One region of the Mycobacterium heckeshornense genome, then DNA from elsewhere that is predicted to be linked to it. Evidence: riboswitches for the same ligand, from Rfam matches in the RefSeq annotation. Region 1 holds a riboswitch; each other region holds the start of a gene.
What was found. A riboswitch is a leader RNA that binds a small molecule or an ion and turns the genes downstream of it on or off. The one in region 1 is predicted to bind magnesium.
Positions count from the first base shown of each region.

Region 2: another riboswitch for magnesium. It lies ahead of MHEC_RS12850 (Rv1535 family protein); the one in region 1 lies ahead of MHEC_RS11835 (NRAMP family divalent metal transporter).
Region 3: another riboswitch for magnesium. It lies ahead of MHEC_RS10415 (stealth family protein); the one in region 1 lies ahead of MHEC_RS11835 (NRAMP family divalent metal transporter).

Region 1 is NZ_AP024237.1:2,466,336-2,471,836, reverse strand. It holds gene MHEC_RS11840 (potassium channel family protein) at 1-991, opposite strand, end outside; gene MHEC_RS11835 (NRAMP family divalent metal transporter) at 1,069-2,739, opposite strand; M-box (ykoK) riboswitch at 3,220-3,391, opposite strand; M-box (ykoK) riboswitch at 3,689-3,861, shown strand; gene MHEC_RS11830 (PE family protein) at 4,152-4,451, shown strand; partial or broken gene MHEC_RS11825 (PPE family protein) at 4,478-5,501, shown strand, end outside.
Region 2 is NZ_AP024237.1:2,699,815-2,705,315, forward strand. It holds gene ileS (isoleucine--tRNA ligase) at 1-956, opposite strand, end outside; gene MHEC_RS12840 (amino acid-binding protein) at 1,199-1,573, opposite strand; gene MHEC_RS12845 (lipase family protein) at 1,686-2,450, shown strand; gene MHEC_RS12850 (Rv1535 family protein) at 2,616-2,864, opposite strand; M-box (ykoK) riboswitch at 3,140-3,310, opposite strand; gene MHEC_RS12855 (flavin-containing monooxygenase) at 3,423-4,862, opposite strand; gene MHEC_RS12860 (TetR/AcrR family transcriptional regulator) at 4,864-5,493, opposite strand; gene MHEC_RS12865 (NAD(P)H-dependent flavin oxidoreductase) at 5,490-5,501, opposite strand, start outside.
Region 3 is NZ_AP024237.1:2,164,020-2,169,520, forward strand. It holds gene prcA (proteasome subunit alpha) at 1-659, shown strand, start outside; gene MHEC_RS10410 (NADAR family protein) at 718-1,194, shown strand; M-box (ykoK) riboswitch at 1,304-1,477, shown strand; gene MHEC_RS10415 (stealth family protein) at 1,556-3,055, shown strand; gene MHEC_RS10420 (metallophosphoesterase) at 3,099-4,022, opposite strand; gene MHEC_RS10425 (hypothetical protein) at 4,091-4,396, opposite strand; gene pafA (Pup--protein ligase) at 4,489-5,501, shown strand, end outside.

The DNA.
Region 1 (5,501 bases):
TGATGTGGTTACGCAGATAACGCGCGCGTCGGCGTCCGGCGGTATGGACGAAGCGGCGCGACAGCAGCAGGTCGGCGATGAACGCGATCAGAACAGCCGTGGTGGCCATGCCGACGAACATCAGCACGACGCTGAACACCCGTAGCCAGGTGGGCTGTTGGACAAAGCTGACGTCGCCGTAGCCCACCGTCGTGATCGTCTCGGCGCTGAAGTACAACGCGTCAAGCCAGGTCATACCCGGCGGGCGCTGATAGCTGAACCGCAACAGGACAGTCGAGCCGATCAGCAGAACCAGCCCGGCCGCTGATAACGGGAAGAACGCCGGGTTGACGTCGTCACGGATTGTGCGCACGGCGTCACGCACCCGCCGCAACCAGGGTCGGCGTGCGCGTATTCTGCTCGGTTGCGGGAAGGTGATGGAACGGGCAGCCATCTCGTCGGCGGTCCCGATCATCGCTGCCCAGTCGCCGCCGCATACCGACACATCCCGGCCGGGACACACCATCACCTCGTCGCGGTTGGGGGAGTTCTCGCCGCCGATGACCGCCACCGGTGCCAGGTCGCCGTAGAGCTCGCGCAGGGTCGCATCATGCGGCGTCTCGGCGCCCCACACCACGAATTTGACGCCGGCCGCCTCGAACGGATGCACGGCATGTGCCAGACATGCTTCGACGATCGCGGGGGCGACCAGGTCGGCCACGTTCAAAATCGCACCCGGTCCGTTGTCGGCGGCCATAGCTGAGCGCAGGATGTCGTTGGCCAGCCGCGCCACAACGCGCACACGTGGGTTTGCTTTCCTTGCCAGCAAGGCGATTTCGAGATTTGTTGCATCATCGTCACCTGCGCAGACAACCGCAGCAGCGTCGGCGATTGCCGCCGAGGCGAGCTCCCTGTCGCACAGCTTGACAACGCTCGCGCCGGCGCTTTTCAGTTCATTGATGATTGTCGTCGCCAGCGCATCCTCACCGCTGACAAGGATGTGGCCGTACATGCCGTTCGCGGCTCCCATTGCTGAGGTGGAGGCAGGCCCGAATCTTCGCGGGCAGCGATATCAGGGACGTCTTGCTGTCATCCCACGCCTGCCTGGACTACTTTGACGACGACCAACACACCGGCAAGGACGAGGTAGACGCGCAGCGTCAAGAGCCCCGCCCGACGCACCGGAGACATGACCGGGCGAGGTAGGGCTGCCAAAGCAGGCATGCGCCAGGTTGCACGGACTCTGTCCCGGAATGCTTTTCGATCGGCACCGGTCAACTCCGGAAAGTTGTCGAGCTCCTCTAACTGTTCCGGATCCAGTGCGCCCAACGGGACGGTATCGTCCGCAGCACGACGGTCGGTGTACCAGCCGATTGCGAAAACAATTGCCGCGCCGAGGAAGCCGATCACAACTCCGGCAACCAGGCCGCCCTCGAGCGTTTCCGTCGACAGGTTGGGAAACAGCGTCACCGCCGTTAGCATTAGCGACAGCACGACCAGCGACCAGACGATTGCCCAGGCTAAGGCGTTCTGCCGGAAAGTGTTTGCCCATGGCCCCAGCACGGGACGGTCGTTGCACAGCAATACTAAAAACACTGTCGCCGAAGGCAGCAAGATACCGGCGAGAACCTGCACACCCTGGGTGATCAGGCCAAGGACATGATCCGGGCTAAAGGCAACCGCAGCCGACACCGCAAGCAGCGCAGCGTAAGTGCTGTAAAACAGTGGGGCCTCAGTGACCTTCCAGTGCAGCGAATGGGGCTTACCGACGGCATCGCCGAGCGCGTAGGTGGTAGACAGCCCGATCACGTTGGCGCCGACAAGCGAACAGTCCAGCAACACGATCGCAAACAACACGCCTACGGTATGGCCGACGTGGTGGGACAACTGGGAGGCCACCGCTCCCGCGTCGACGAAGTTGCCGGCGTCGTTGGTGCCACGTAAACCGAACGCGGTAGCCGCCATGAGCGCGATACCCCCGCCGATGACACCAACGATCCCTATGGCCAGATCTGCTCTGCCGTAAGGAATCCAGCGTGGCGTGATGCGCTTGTCCACCACGTTCGACTGCTGAAAGAACAGCTGCCACGGCGCCACGGTCGTCCCTACGATCGAGATGATTACCATCAACACGATCGAGTCAGGTTCGCCCGGCAACGACGGAATCAGCCCGCGCGCACTTTCGCCCACGCTGGGATGCACCAGCAACACCACCGGGACAAGCGCCACGTTGGCGGCGATCAGCACGAACATCAACCGTTCCCAGCGGCGGAAGGAGCCACCGGCGACCACCGCGAAGAGCAACACCGCTGCGGTCGGGATCGCAACCGTCTTAGGGCAGCCCAGAAATCCCAGCGCCAGTGAAACACCGATGAATTCGGTGACAATGGTCAACGCGTTGAGGATCAACAAGTCGCCCAGACTGAACGCGCCCCAGAACTTGCCGAACCGTTCGAAAATGAGTCTGGCGTGGCCAACGCCGGTGACCGCGCCCAACCGCAGCACCATCTCCTGGTTGACGTAGAGCACCGGGATCATCAAGACCAAGACCCACAGCAGACTCATCCCGTAGTTCTGACCCACCTCCGAGTAGGTCGCTACACCGCCGGCGTCGTTGTCGCCGATCATGACGATCAGTCCTGGTCCGGTGATCACCATCAGTGTCCGCAACCGCTGCCAGCGGGTCCGGCCCGGCGCCGTGGCGTCCTTGGCGATCCGGCCGAACGCGCCGATGATGTCACCGACGTGGGCGGCGTCCATTGCTGTCGGCCTGGATGCGCCGGCAATCGCCGGGTGCGTCACATCCGGTGCAGTTTGGACTGTGGCGCCATCGGTGGGCGGTGTGCCGACACGTCCGTGTACCTCGGTGGAGATGGAAGTCATCGGCTCCTCGCTATCTAGTGGGAAAACAGAGGACGTTGTGGGAAAGACATTATGGCTCAAGGTATTTCGGCGAACACGACAGCCAAGTCGCGGTGCGGGCGGTGTCCAGGACGTGCAGACGCCCCCGGCCATCCCACACCGTGGCAGGGCGGCGATGGCCGACCTGCGTCAGAGAAGTCCGGGCTCAGGCGACAGCAGAGATGCCGCGGCAGGATCCGGGCGAAGCAGACGCCGAATACCGATACGGACTATCGCTCGAATTCATCTGCGCCCTCACCTCCTTACGGCCGGGACACGCGCGGGTGTCACCCGATCGCAGCACGGCAGGGGATCGCGCACTCGGCGAAAATCTACCGGGCGGCACCCCTCTCGACAGGGCTTTGGCACTGCACGGCGTATCCGGTGTCGTCCGGAAGCCACTTGGGCTCAACCCTTAAGCCGGGAGGAGCTGTCCTGACCCTGGGCGTCTTTCGACGTTCGGGGTCAGTGGCCTTTGTCCGTGCAGACGCCTCACCTAGCGAGGTGCTTGCTCGTTCATGTTGACCTTCCCGCCCGGTGCCCGTCAAGCATTCGGCCAAAATTGCGGTGCGCGCCGTCGCGCGCCCGCACCGCCGTGGTTGGCAGAAGGTGACGCCACCTGGGTCGCTACAGCGGGGCCGGCTCTGGATGCGCGCCCCGCTGTCTGACAACCAAGGGCAGGACCAGTCGTGCTCACACCTGCCGATTCCGGCCGCCTCTCGAGCTCAGCACGCCGGTGCGAAAAGATTGCAGAAGATCACCGCGTCCGGGTTGACTGATGCGGCTTTAAGTGCCACGATGGCCGATGCAAGCACCTCGCTAGGTGAGGCGTCTGCACGGACAAAGGCCACTGACCCCGAACGTCGAAAGACGCCCAGGGTCAGGACAGCTCCTCCCGGCTTAAGGGTTGAGCCCAAGTGGCTTCCGGGACGACACCGGATACGCCGTGCAGTGCCAAAGCTCTGACGAGAGGGGTGCCGCGCCCGGCCACTTCGCCGGGTCGGCCTCACCCCAATGTGCGACGTGACGGCACCCCCGTGTGCCCTGGCCGTGAGGAGGTGAGAGCGAAATGAGTCCTAGTGATAGTCCGTATCCGAGTTCGGTGACCGTTTCGTTCGGATCCGACCCCGGCATTCTTTTCACCGCCTGAATCGGCTTGCGCCGCTTCATTTAACACGCACCGCTTCGTTGGTGAGCGTGCGTGACATTGACGTGCTCTGACACGACCGCACCGCTTTGGGTTCCGTCATGCCTGCGTAAGGAGAATTTCCATGTCTTTTGTGACCACACAGCCGGAGATGCTGGCCGCTGCAGCAGGCGATCTGCAGGGGATTGGCGCGGCGATGGCTGCCCAGAATGCGGCTGTCGCGGCACCCACCACCGGTGTGATTCCCGCCGCAGCGGACGAGGTATCAGCGCTGACTGCAACACAATTCGCCGCGCATGCACAGATGTATCAGGCAGTCAGCGCTCAGGCCGCAGCTGTACATGAATTTTTCGTGCGCGTTCTGGGCGCCAGCGCCAGTTCATATGCGGCTACTGAGGCCGCCAATACCATCGCGACTGGGTGAGGGGGTGCGTTGTGACGGCCTTGGCAATGGATTTCGGCCTCCTTCCGCCCGAAATTAATTCGGCAAGAATGTATTCCGGCCCCGGATCAGGACCCATGCTGACGGCCGCCGCGGCTTGGAACTCTCTGGCAGCTGAATTGCGTTCTACTGCAGCTTCTTACGGTGACGTAATCTCAGCGTTGACCAGCGGGGGGTGGCAGGGCCCTGCTTCGGCATCGATGGCTGCAGCGGCAGCCCCCCTATGTCGCGTGGATGGGTACCACTGCCGGGCAGGCCGAGCAGACTGCGGCACAGGCCACCGCGGCGGCAAGCGCCTACGAGGCAGCGTTCGCCGCGACGGTGCCTCCGCCGGTGATCGCGGCCAACCGCGCGCAGCTGGCCGCGCTGGTGGCCACCAACTTTCTGGGGCAGAACACCCCGGCCATTGCGGCCACCGAAGCGCACTACGCCGAGATGTGGGCCCAGGACGCGGCCGCGATGTATGGCTATGCCGGCGCATCGGCGGCGGCCACCCAACTAACCCCGTTTAACGTGCCGGCGCAGAACACCAATCCCGGCGCATTGGTAGCGCAGTCGGCCGCGGTGAGCCAGGCCAGCGGTAGCGCAGCGGGGACGAGCACGCAGTCGACGTTGTCGCAGCTGACTTCTGCGGTCCCGGCGGCCTTGCAGAACCTGGCATCGCCCGGCGCGTCGACGTCGTCGTCGTCCTCGGGGCTCGGTGGCATCCTGGGCCTGCTGACCGGACAGGGATCGGGGAACTCCGCGCTGGACAACCTCTGGAACCAGTGGGGGCCCAACGCCAATATCTGGAACACCATTTTCTCGTCGGGGTTCTACATGCCCAGCAACACGTTGGGTGCCTTCACAAGTTTGATGAGCGCCGGCGGAGGTTCGGCAGCCGCTGCCGAAGATGCGTTGGGCAACGCGGCGTCCGATGCACTCGGCGGAGCGGCAGCGGCTGCTCCGCTGGGCTCGCTCGGCGGCGTTGGCGGCCTTGGGAGTTTGGGCAGCGGCGTGTCGGCCGCGTTAGGGCAGGGTGCCTCAATCGGA
Region 2 (5,501 bases), 230 kb from region 1:
AAGTCGCCCGCCAGCACCCGAAAAGCGTTGGGCGAGTCCATGAAATATGGAAACGGCGGCAAGTAGCGCAGCCCCAGCAGATCTGCGCCGCAGTAGCGGCCCAGCACCTCGGGCTCATCGCCGAGCTCTCGCGCGTAGGCGCCCAATCGCGCCTCGGCCAGCACATAGCGCCGCTCCCCGGCCCGCACCTGCACGTAGGTCACGTCGGGGTTGACGGCCACCGCCTGGTTGGACGGCAGCGTCCACGGCGTCGTCGTCCACACCAGCAGATACGCACCCGCCAATTCGCCGTCGGGAACCCGGAATCCAACCGTGATGGCCGGGTCCTGGCGGCTCTGGTAGACGTCGTCGTCCATCCGCAGCTCGTGGTTGGACAGCGGGGTCTCGTCACGCCAGCAATAGGGCAGTACGCGGTAGCCCTCGTACACCAGGCCCTTGTCCCACAGCCGCTTGAACGCCCAGATCACCGACTCCATGTAGGGCAGGTCGAGTGTCTTGTAGTCGTTGTCGAAATCCACCCACCGGGCCTGACGGGTGACGTAGGCCTGCCATTCGTCGGTGTAGCGCAACACCGATTCGCGGCAGGCCTCGTTGAACGCCGCGACGCCCATCGCGTCGATCTGCGACTTGTCGGTGATGCCGAGCTGGCGCTCGACTTCGAGTTCGGCCGGCAGCCCGTGGGTGTCCCAGCCGAAGCGCCGCTCGACCTTGTAGCCGCGCATGGTGCGATACCGGGGCACGATGTCTTTGACGTAGCCGGTGAGCAGGTGCCCGTAGTGCGGCAACCCGTTGGCGAACGGGGGGCCGTCGTAGAAGACGTATTCTTCGGCGTCGGCGCGGCGTGCGATGCTGGCGCGGAAGGTGTCGTCGCGGGCCCAATAGTCGAGGACCTCGGCTTCCAATGCCGGGAAGTCGGGCGCCCCGCTGCCCAGTTTCGGATAGCTGTGCTCGCTCACTGCGTCGTCTCCTGTGCCATTGTCCGGCCCGGGGACGACGCCGCGCAGATGCGCGAGCGCCGCGGTACCACCCCGCTTGCCGCGCCTGGGACGCGACCGCTCGTTGACGGCTGTGACGGGCCTACCCGTTCGGTTCTACTGGGGCCCGCCTGCCGGCTGGGGCCTGTTCTTCCGAAGGCTCCCCGGTGATCGCCGGATCGACGCCGATGCTGGAAATTCTAGGGTCCGACGCATGCGGCCAATCAGCCCAGGGCGGCCTTCGCGTCGGCGAGGTTATCCGCGCCCAGCACCAGGCGGGTGTGGGTGGCCAGGTAGGCGGTCTCCAAGTTGACCTTTGCGTCGCCCAGCTTGTGGACCACCTCGGCCAGGGCGCCCGGCCGGTCTTCGATATCGAGGACGATGACTTCCTGCTCTTCGGCGATCTTGATACCGGCACCCTGCAGCGCTTCGAACGCCGGTGTGGCGTCGTGAACCAGGATGTGCACTTCGGACTGGCCGCCACCGCTGCTGAGCGCACACAGCCCCGCGATGTTGACACCGGCTTTGCCGAGCACATCGCCGACCCGGGCCAGCTCCCCCGGCTCGTCGTCAAGATAGAGCGTCAGATCGGTCGCCATGACCCGCTCCCTTCATGCCGTGCCCAGCACGTCAACGCTACTGCGCACAGCTGCGGTTGTTGCCGCAAATGCCCGCGCCGCACCGGCGCTGCGTCCCTCTAGACTGCGGCGCGTGGCCTTTGACCCGTTGTTCGCTCGTGACGTAGCCCTGCCGTTGGCGGCGGCCGCCTACGGCGTGCTCGGCGGCGGCCCCGTGGTCCTGCCGACCGGATTCGGGCAAACCGCCCTGATCCGCGCCGACGGCGCTGCGCTGACCGCGATGAGCGACCCGCACCCCGCAGTGACGGCGATGACCAAGGACACCAATATCTTCGGTCTGATGGGCCATAATCCGGCCAGTCGCACCGCGTTCGTGTCGTTTCGTGGCAGCGCGGATTTGGCGGATTGGCTGGCTGACATCGACGCGATTCCCCAGCCCTACCTCCCGATCGCGGGATTCGGGCAGGTCCATGCCGGCTTCCAACAGGTCTACGAGCTGGTCCGGGACAGCGTCGCCGCCAACCTGGCCCCGGCCACTGCCGGGGCCGACCATCTTCTGGTCACAGGGCACAGTCTGGGCGCCGCGCTGGCTGTGCTGGCAGCGCCCGACATCCGCCGCAACATGCCGCCGAACACCATCGAGCCGCGGCTCATCACCTTCGCCGGCCCGCGGGTCGGGCTTAGCGACTTCGCGGCCGCATTCAACGCCGCGATCGAAAGCTGTTATCGGGTGGTGAATTTCCTCGACATCGTGCCGCACGTGCCGCCGTCGCCGTACGTGCACGTCGGTGTCGAGATCGACGTCGACAGCGGCGGAGCGATCGATGTCGCGTGGCGCCACAGCTTGGCCGCCTACCGGGACGGGTTGACCGCACTCAGCGCCGCGGTATCTGCCTAGAACGCGACGCGCCGATCAAGGAGGCAACCACTGGTGACCGGCGCGTCGCGTCCTAGCTGCTCAAAGACAATGGCGCCAATACGCTAGTTGCCAGGACGCCCGACAGACAGTCGGCGACCTGGCAACTAGCGGCTCGGCGGAAAGGATTGCCCGGCGGTCATCGGATTACGCCCCGACCTCGAGCACTCCAACCCGCCACAGTGCCGCGTAGAGGTGACGCAGCGGAATGCTCAACAGGCGGGCAGCCCCGGTGACCAACGGGTCGCCACCGCCGAAGGGGTCGGAGTCGACGCGCCGCGACGCCTTCTTCGGCGCGGCTTCCTTCGGCGCGGGAGCCACGGTCAGCTTGGGAGCTGCCGTCGGCCGGGGAGCGGGTGCTGTGGTCACCACCTCGTCGTACAGAACAGCGGTCATGGTTGCCTCCTAGACGGAAATCAAGCGGTCATATTTGGACTCGCTGTTCCGTCCCGCGGTTCCGAGCAGGTCTCTGCTCCGGGGCAACGCGCGTCGGGCCGAGTCAGCTGGAGACGGCGTGCCGGGGACCGGATCGGGACGAAACAGGACCCCTATATCGGTCCGGACTCTCACTGGAACTCATTCGTCCCTCACCTCCTCACGGCACCGCCAGGTGCGGATTCCCGCACGATCAACGTGCACTGCAGGAGTACAGAACCCGACGAATGTCGGAGACCGCACCCCTCTCGCTAGAGCTTCGGCACCACACGGCGTGTCCGGGATAACCGGAAGCCACTTGGGCTCAACCCTTAAGCCGGGAGGAGCTGTCCTGACCCGGGGCGTCTCTCGACGTTCGGGGTCAGTGGCCTATATCCGTGTAGCCGCCTCACCTAACGAGGTGCTTGCCCTTCCGATGATGCACGAACAACTTGGACGGGTCAATTTAATCCCCGCCATCGTGTCGGTGAATTGACGGTATCTTTTCGGCCACGCCGCCTCCCCAGCCCGAACACGCGGCTAGGCGAGCTCGTAGTCGGCCAGCTCGGGGCGCGCCATGACCTCGCGAAACCGCGTAAAACTCCACGGCCACACGGCCGGCAACCCGCGGTCGTCGAGATACCAGCTTTTGCAGCCGGTCACCCACACCGTCTTCGCCGACGCTGTGGCCCGCGCATCCTCGAAGCGCGCGGTGGCCTCGGGGCTGGCGCTAATCGCTCGGTAGCGACCCTCGCCCAGTGCCTCGATGAGCTGCATGAGGTAGGCGAACTGCGCCTCGGCCACGTCGATCAGCGAAAAGTTGCCGACCGGCCCGTTGGGACCGTTGAGCATGAACAAGTTGGGAAAGCCCGGTACCGACACCGACAGATAGGCGAACGGACGGTGCGCCCACACATCATCGAGGCGAACCCCGTCGCGACCGACAACCTGGATCGGCCGCAGGAACCGGTCCACCCGAAACCCCGTCGCCAGCACCAGCACGTCCAGCCGGTGCAGCTCACCGTCGGCGGTGCGGATTCCGTCGGGCTCCACGCGGGCGATCGGCTCGGTGACCAGGCGGGCGTTGGGACGCTGGATGGCCTCGTAGAAGTTGGGCGAGATGATCAACCGTTTGCAGCCGGCCCGGTAGTCGGGCCGCAGCTTGTCTCGCAGCACGGGGTCGGCGACGTTGTCCTCGAGGTTGGCGTGGGCCGCCTGCTGCAGCTGCTTCAGCTGCGCCGAGTCGGCGTCGACGACCGCGTTGGCGAAGCTTTGCACGAACCCGCTGTTCAGCTCCTCGCGCAGCTTGCTCAACATCGCCGGATCAGCACGGTATCGGGCCCGGTCCGCCGCGTCGATCGGCGGGTTTTGTACCGGCAGGATCCATTGCGGGGTGCGCTGGAACAACCGCAGCTCGGCGACGCTGCCGGTGACGGCGCCGACGATCTGCACCGCCGAGGAGCCGGTGCCGACCACGCCGAGCCGTTTGTCTGCCAGCGTGACGCCATGGTCCCAGCGGGAGCTGTGGAAAACTCTGCCGGCAAACCGGTGCAGCCCGTCGATGTCGGGATAGCGCGGGTGATGCAGCACGCCGGTGGCGGCGATGACGACGTCGGCCTCGTCGGCTTCGCCGGTGGAAGTTGCTACCCGCCAACGGTTTCCCATGTACTCGAGACGACGAACTTCGCAGCCGTAGCGGATCAGCTCGTCGACGCCGTGGCGGTGCGCGACGCTGTCGAAGTAGGCGAGGATCTCCGGACCGGGCGCGAACGTGTGGCTCCAGTCCGGGTTGGGCGCAAACGTGTAGGTGTACAGGTGTGACGGCACGTCGCAGGCGATTCCCGGGTAGGTGTTTTCGCGCCACGTGCCGCCGAGCCGATCCGCCTTCTCGTACACGGTGACGTCGGTGAAGCCGGCCTCGCGCAGTTTGATCGCGGCCAGTATTCCCGCCATCCCTGCCCCGACGATGACGAAGCGCATGTCAGCCCCTGCGAGGTCGCAACCCGTCGAGGATCAGCGACACCACGAAGTCGGCGACCTCGGCGGCCGTGACGCCGTCGTCGGTGGAAAGGCGCCGGTGCGCCAGTTGGCCGATCAGCGCCGCCAGGGTGTAGGCCACCATCCGCGGCGGCGCCGCCACCACCTCGCCGCGTTGTTGCGCAACGACGATGAACGTTTCGATGTCGTCGATGAACCGTTCGTAGATGCCGCCGAGGTGCTTTTCGAATCGGTCGCCCAGGGCGTACGCGTCGCGGAACAACAGCTTCACGGTGGCTTTGTCGGCTTCGAAGAACTCAAGGGTGGCCTGCACCGCAGCACGAAACGACGCCTCGACACCGTCACCGCCCGGCGCGTCGACCGCCGCGGCGAGGTGGCTGCGCAGGGCCTGCTCTTCGACGGCCATCAACGCGTGGAACAGGTCTTCCTTGGAGTCGAAGTACCAATAGACCGACCCGTAGGCGAGCCCGGCCTGTTTCGCGACATCGGCGATGGTTGCGGCGTGAAAACCCTTGCGCGCAAACACTTCTTTTGCTGCCGCCATGATCTCATCACGGCGCGCGGACTTGTCCTCGTCGCTGACCGCGCGGCGGCGCCGGGTTGGCGCGCTCACCGCTCGAC
Region 3 (5,501 bases), 300 kb from region 1:
GAAGCGTGGTGGCGCTGGCCTACGCCGGGGGGGTGCTATTCGTCGCCGAGAACCCGTCACGATCGCTGCAGAAGATCAGCGAGCTCTATGACCGGGTGGGTTTTGCGGCTGCCGGCAAGTTCAACGAGTTTGACAACTTGCGCCGGGGCGGCATCCAGTTCGCCGATACCCGCGGCTATGCCTACGACCGGCGCGACGTCACCGGCCGACAGCTGGCCAACGTCTACGCGCAGACCCTGGGCACCATCTTCACCGAGCAGGCCAAGCCCTACGAGGTCGAGCTGTGCGTAGCCGAGGTGGCGCACTACGGCGAGACCAAGCCCCCGGAGATGTACCGCATCACCTACGACGGGTCGATCAACGACGAGCCGCACTACGTGGTCATGGGCGGCACCACCGAGCCGATCGTCAACGCGCTGAAGGAGTCCTACACCGAAAACGCCGACTTGAGCACCGCGGTGCGCATCGCTGTCGAGGCACTGCGGGCGGGCAGTGGCAATGGCGCCGGTGATCAGCCGGCCCTCGGCGTGTCCACCCTCGAGGTGGCGATCCTTGACCAGAACCGGCCGCGGCGGGCCTTTCGGCGAATCACCGGCACCGCGCTGGAGGCGCTGCTACCCGAAGCCGAGGGCTCGGCCGGCGGCAGGTCGTCGAAGTAAGCCGGCCACCGCGTGGCTTGGCCGACAGGACAGGATGGCAAGCTGCGGAGGTCGCCTGATGAGCGAGCTGCATATCCCGGTGATCGACACCTTCGCGGGAGAGTATCTGTTCTTGTCGAACTTCGCGCCCGCACCGACGCCGCATCGTGGTTGGCTGTACCCGACCAGCGAGCACGCCTTCGCGGCCGCGAAGACACGAGACCCGGCTGCGGTGGCCGCGATCCGCAATACCGACGATCCGGCCCGCGCCAAGCAGATCGGCCGTGCCGCGCCCTTGGTCGAGGGCTGGGAAGCCGGCGGCAAGTTCGCGGCGATGGAAGAGGTGGTCACGGCGAAGTTCGGCAACAATCCCGACCTGGCGCGCCGGCTGCTGGAGACCCAGGGCGTTCTGCTGGTGGAAGGCAACACCTGGCATGACCAGGTCTGGGGATCGTGCAGGTGCGACGAGCACTGCAACATCCCCGGCGCAAACGCGCTCGGTGTGATCTTGATGGCGGTGCGGCTGCGGCTGGCGGCGCAGCGCACCCCGGCTTGAACCTCCCGGTAGCCAAGCGGCGAGCTCGTCGGCCGCGGGACGCGAACGACATCAACGGCTTTGGCCCGGAGCCCTTGTTGCCGAGAGTTCAAATCGGTGCTACCTTGCGGAAGCACCTCGTTAGGCGAGGCTTCTGGACGAACATAGGCCACTGATCTGACGACGTCGAGAGACGCCCAAGATCAGGACAGATCTCCCCGGCTTAAGGGGTGGTCCCAAGTGGCTTTCCCGGCGCTGCGGGGATACGTCGGCCAGTGCCAAAGCTCAACGTGTGAGGGCGATGTCGCCGCTCGACCGCGTTTGCGGTGCCCCTCTGTGTGCACGAAATGACCGACATCGAGTACGGAAGGCAGGTGTTCCCATGACCAGCATGATCGACGTTCGCGTCGCCGGTTCAGCCGATGGGTTGCGCCTGACTCCGTATGAGGCGATGCGCCAGGACTTGCTGTTCATCCGCGGCGAGCTTGAGCGGGCGGGTATTCCGTTCCTGCTCATCCGCGGTGCCGACGGGCGGCCGGCACTCGTCGTTGACATTGCCCTTCGCGCCCGGGTCGCTGACGCGTTGATGGCGGCCTGCCTGGACGCGCCGCTGCGCGCGAAGATCCTCGACGGAACCGGGCGCCGCTCGGTGTATCTCGGCGACGGCTTGCTCTCAGTGGACTCGGACCCGCGGCTGCTGCGCGTGTTTCGTCGGCGCGAATGTCCGCGCTCCGGCATGCGTTACGGCGCTTCCGCCGGGGTGGAGTTACAGTTCTGGGTGTTCGACGGGCAGCACGCCATCTGCCCGATCGAAAATTCGCTGACCCGCAAGACGTTGGCGCTCAGCGAGGTTGTGTACACCACCGTCGAATTGCACGGCCGCACCTGGCCGACGATCGCCGGGATGTTCACCCCGCATGCGGGCGACATCACGTTCGACATCGACATGGTTTTCTCCTGGGTGGACGGCAACGACCCGGAGTTCCGGGCGCGCCGCGCGGCGGCGATGACGAATTATGTTGTCGGTGAAGGCGATGACGCCGACGCGCGGATCCGCCAGGTTGACGAACTGAAGTATGCGCTGCGCGCGGTGCATGCCTTCGCGCCGTGGGTGCGCCGGATTTTCATCGCGACCGACTCGCCGGTGCCCGAGTGGCTCGCGCCGCATCCAAAGATCACCATTGTGCGCGCCGACGAACACTTCACCGACCCTTCTGTGCTGCCGGTGTACAACAGTCACGCGGTGGAGACTCAACTGCACCACATCCCCGGCCTGGCCGAACATTTCCTGTACTCCAACGACGACATGTTCTTCGGCCGAGCGGTTTCGCCGGCGATGTTCTTCTCCCCGGGTGGCGTCACTAAATTCATCGAAGCGCCTACGCGAATCGGGCTCGGTGGCAACCACCCGGAGCGCAGCGGTTACGAGAACGCGGCACGGGTCAACCGCCAACTGCTGTGGGACAGGTTCGGCAAGATCATCACCCGGCACTTGGAGCACACGGCTGTCCCGTTGCGCAAGAGCGTGCTGTTTGAACTCGAGCGCGAGTTTGCGGCCGACTTCGCCCGCACTCAGGCAAGCCGCTTCCGTTCCAGCACCGACATCTCGGTAACCAATTCGCTGTACCACTACTACGCGTTGATGACCGGGCGCGCGGTTCAAAACGAGGCGGCCAAGGTCCTCTACGTCGACACCACGTTGCGGTCGGGGCTGGCGAAACTGCCGAAACTGTTGAAGAAGCGCAAGTTTGACTTCTTCTGTCTCAACGACGGCAGCTTCCCAGAGGTCAGCGCCGAAGAGCGGGCACAGGTCGTTGGCGAGTTCCTCGAACGCTACTTCCCGGTGCCGGCGCCGTGGGAACGAGCGGCCGCCGACGAGTAAGACCTCCCAGCGGGCGGGCGCGCTGGACCCCGCCCGCTGGGAATCACTCGCGACGCGCCAATTGCGGGGCGATGCGTGGTATCCGGGTGGCCGGCAGGATGCTTACCTGGGCGTCGGCCAGCTGACGGCGGACGGCGTCCGGAGAAACGAACCGTCCCACTGTTGCTCCGGCGACCAGCGGAATGACAGTGTGCACCACCGTATCTGGGTAACAGTGCACGAGGTTGAACGCCTGCGCACCGTCACGGCCACGGGTTCCGGGCGTCAGCAGATCTTGGGTGTAACAGCTGGCCGAGGCCACCGACACCGGGATGCCGGCGAAAGTTGCTGTGGTGGAATAGTGCAGGTGCCCGGCAAGAATGCTGCGCACATCGCTGCCGCGAAGCACGTCGGCCAGTGCGGCTTGATCGCGCAGCTCCACCATGACGGCCAGATCCTGCACGCAGGGAATCGGGGGGTGGTGCATCGCCAGCATGGTGCCGAAGGGAGCAGGTTCGGCCAGTTGATCGGCCAGCCATCGTAGCTGATCCGGCGCGACCTGCCCGTGGTGATGGCCGGGAACCGATGTGTCCAACACGATCACACGCAAGCCCGCGACGTCGTGCACCCGGTCCATCGGCGTCATGGTTGGGGTCTCGCGCAGCAGATGTTCGCGCAGCGATGCCCGGTTGTCATGGTTGCCCATCACCCAAATGATCTGGGCGCCAAGACGATCGGCTAATGGCTCGACGAGTTCGCGCAATTTGAGGTAGGCACCGGGTTGACCCGTGTCGGCGAGGTCACCGGTGAAGATCAGTGCGTCCGGCCGAGTTTGGGAGGCTTCAAGCCGCAGCAGCAACTCAGCCAATCGCGCGTCTGCGTCGACGTCCCCGTACAGTTCGCCGTCGCCGGCCATCAAGTGGGTGTCGCTGATATGTGCGATAACGTGGTCAGGCCGCGAGTACTCCGCGACCCTGGGTCTGTCCACTGGACTAATGAGGACCTCTCAGATGAGCAAGCTCGCTTGATCGGGTCGTATCAACTCTACCCGAGTGATTACCGGTTGCCGGTAAGGCGTGCCTTGACCTCGGTGAGTCGGTCGAACGGCGGGCGCGCGTCCGGAGGTGTCATGCCATCGTGCGTGATGCGGCGGCGTCGATACCACCAGATCACGCATTCGCGGTACGACGATGCGCTGCGCAGCGTCTGCGACCACGACCGGCAGTCTCCAATGAGCCGACGCATCAGCTCGGTGTCCGAGGCCGCATCGCTGAGCCGCATTGCGTCCAGCTTCTCGGCCAATCTGCGGAAGTCGTCGGCGTGCGCGCGTAGCTGCGCGACCCCTGCCTGTGCTGCTCGCATGCCTCACCCTGGCACGCCAGCGCGGCCGACCGCGGACATCATCCACAGCGGGCCTGCCCACGAGTTGCCCATTTAACCAGTACGCTCGAATCGTGCAGCGGCGAATCATGGGCATCGAGACCGAATTCGGTGTCACCTGCACGTTTCACGGCCACCGGCGTCTATCCCCGGACGAGGTGGCCCGGTACCTATTTCGCAGGGTGGTGTCGTGGGGCCGCAGCTCCAACGTGTTTTTGCGCAATGGCGCCCGACTCTACCTCGACGTCGGCAGCCATCCCGAGTACGCCACCGCCGAATGCGACAGCCTGGTGCAGCTGGTCACCCATGACCGCGCCGGCGAACGGGTGCTGGAAGACCTGCTCATCGACGCCGAGCAGCGGCTCGCCGACGAGGGCATCGGCGGCGACATCTACCTGTTCAAAAACAACACCGATTCGGCCGGCAACTCCTACGGATGCCACGAGAACTACCTGATCGTGCGGGCCGGCGAGTTCTCCCGGATCTCCGACGTGCTGTTGCCGTTCCTGGTCACCCGCCAGCTCATCTGTGGGGCCGGCAAGGTGCTGCAAACCCCTAAGGCCGCGACGTTTTGCCTGTCCCAGCGCGCCGAGCACATCTGGGAAGGCGTGTCCAGTGCGACCACTCGCAGCCGTCCGATCATCAATACCCGTGACGAGCCGCACGCCGACGCCGAGAAGTACCGACGGCTGCATGTCATCGTCGGCGACTCCAATATGTGTGAAACCACCACCATGCTCAAGGTCGGCACCGCGGCGCTGGTGTTGGAGATGATCGAAGCCGGGGTGGCGTTCCGCGACTTCTCGCTCGACAACCCCATCCGCGCGATCCGCGAGGTCAGCCACGACATCACCGGTCGGCGCCCGGTGCGGCTGGCCGGCGGGCGGCAGGCCAGTGCGCTGGACATCCAGCGCGAGTACTACACGCGCGCCGTCGAGCATTTGCAGACCCGGGAGCCCAACGCCCAGATCGAGCAGGTCGTCGACCTGTGGGGGCGTCAGCTCGACGCCGTTGAAAGCCAGGACTTCGCCAAGGTGGACACCGAAATCGACTGGGTAATCAAACGCAAGCTGTTCCAGCGTTATCA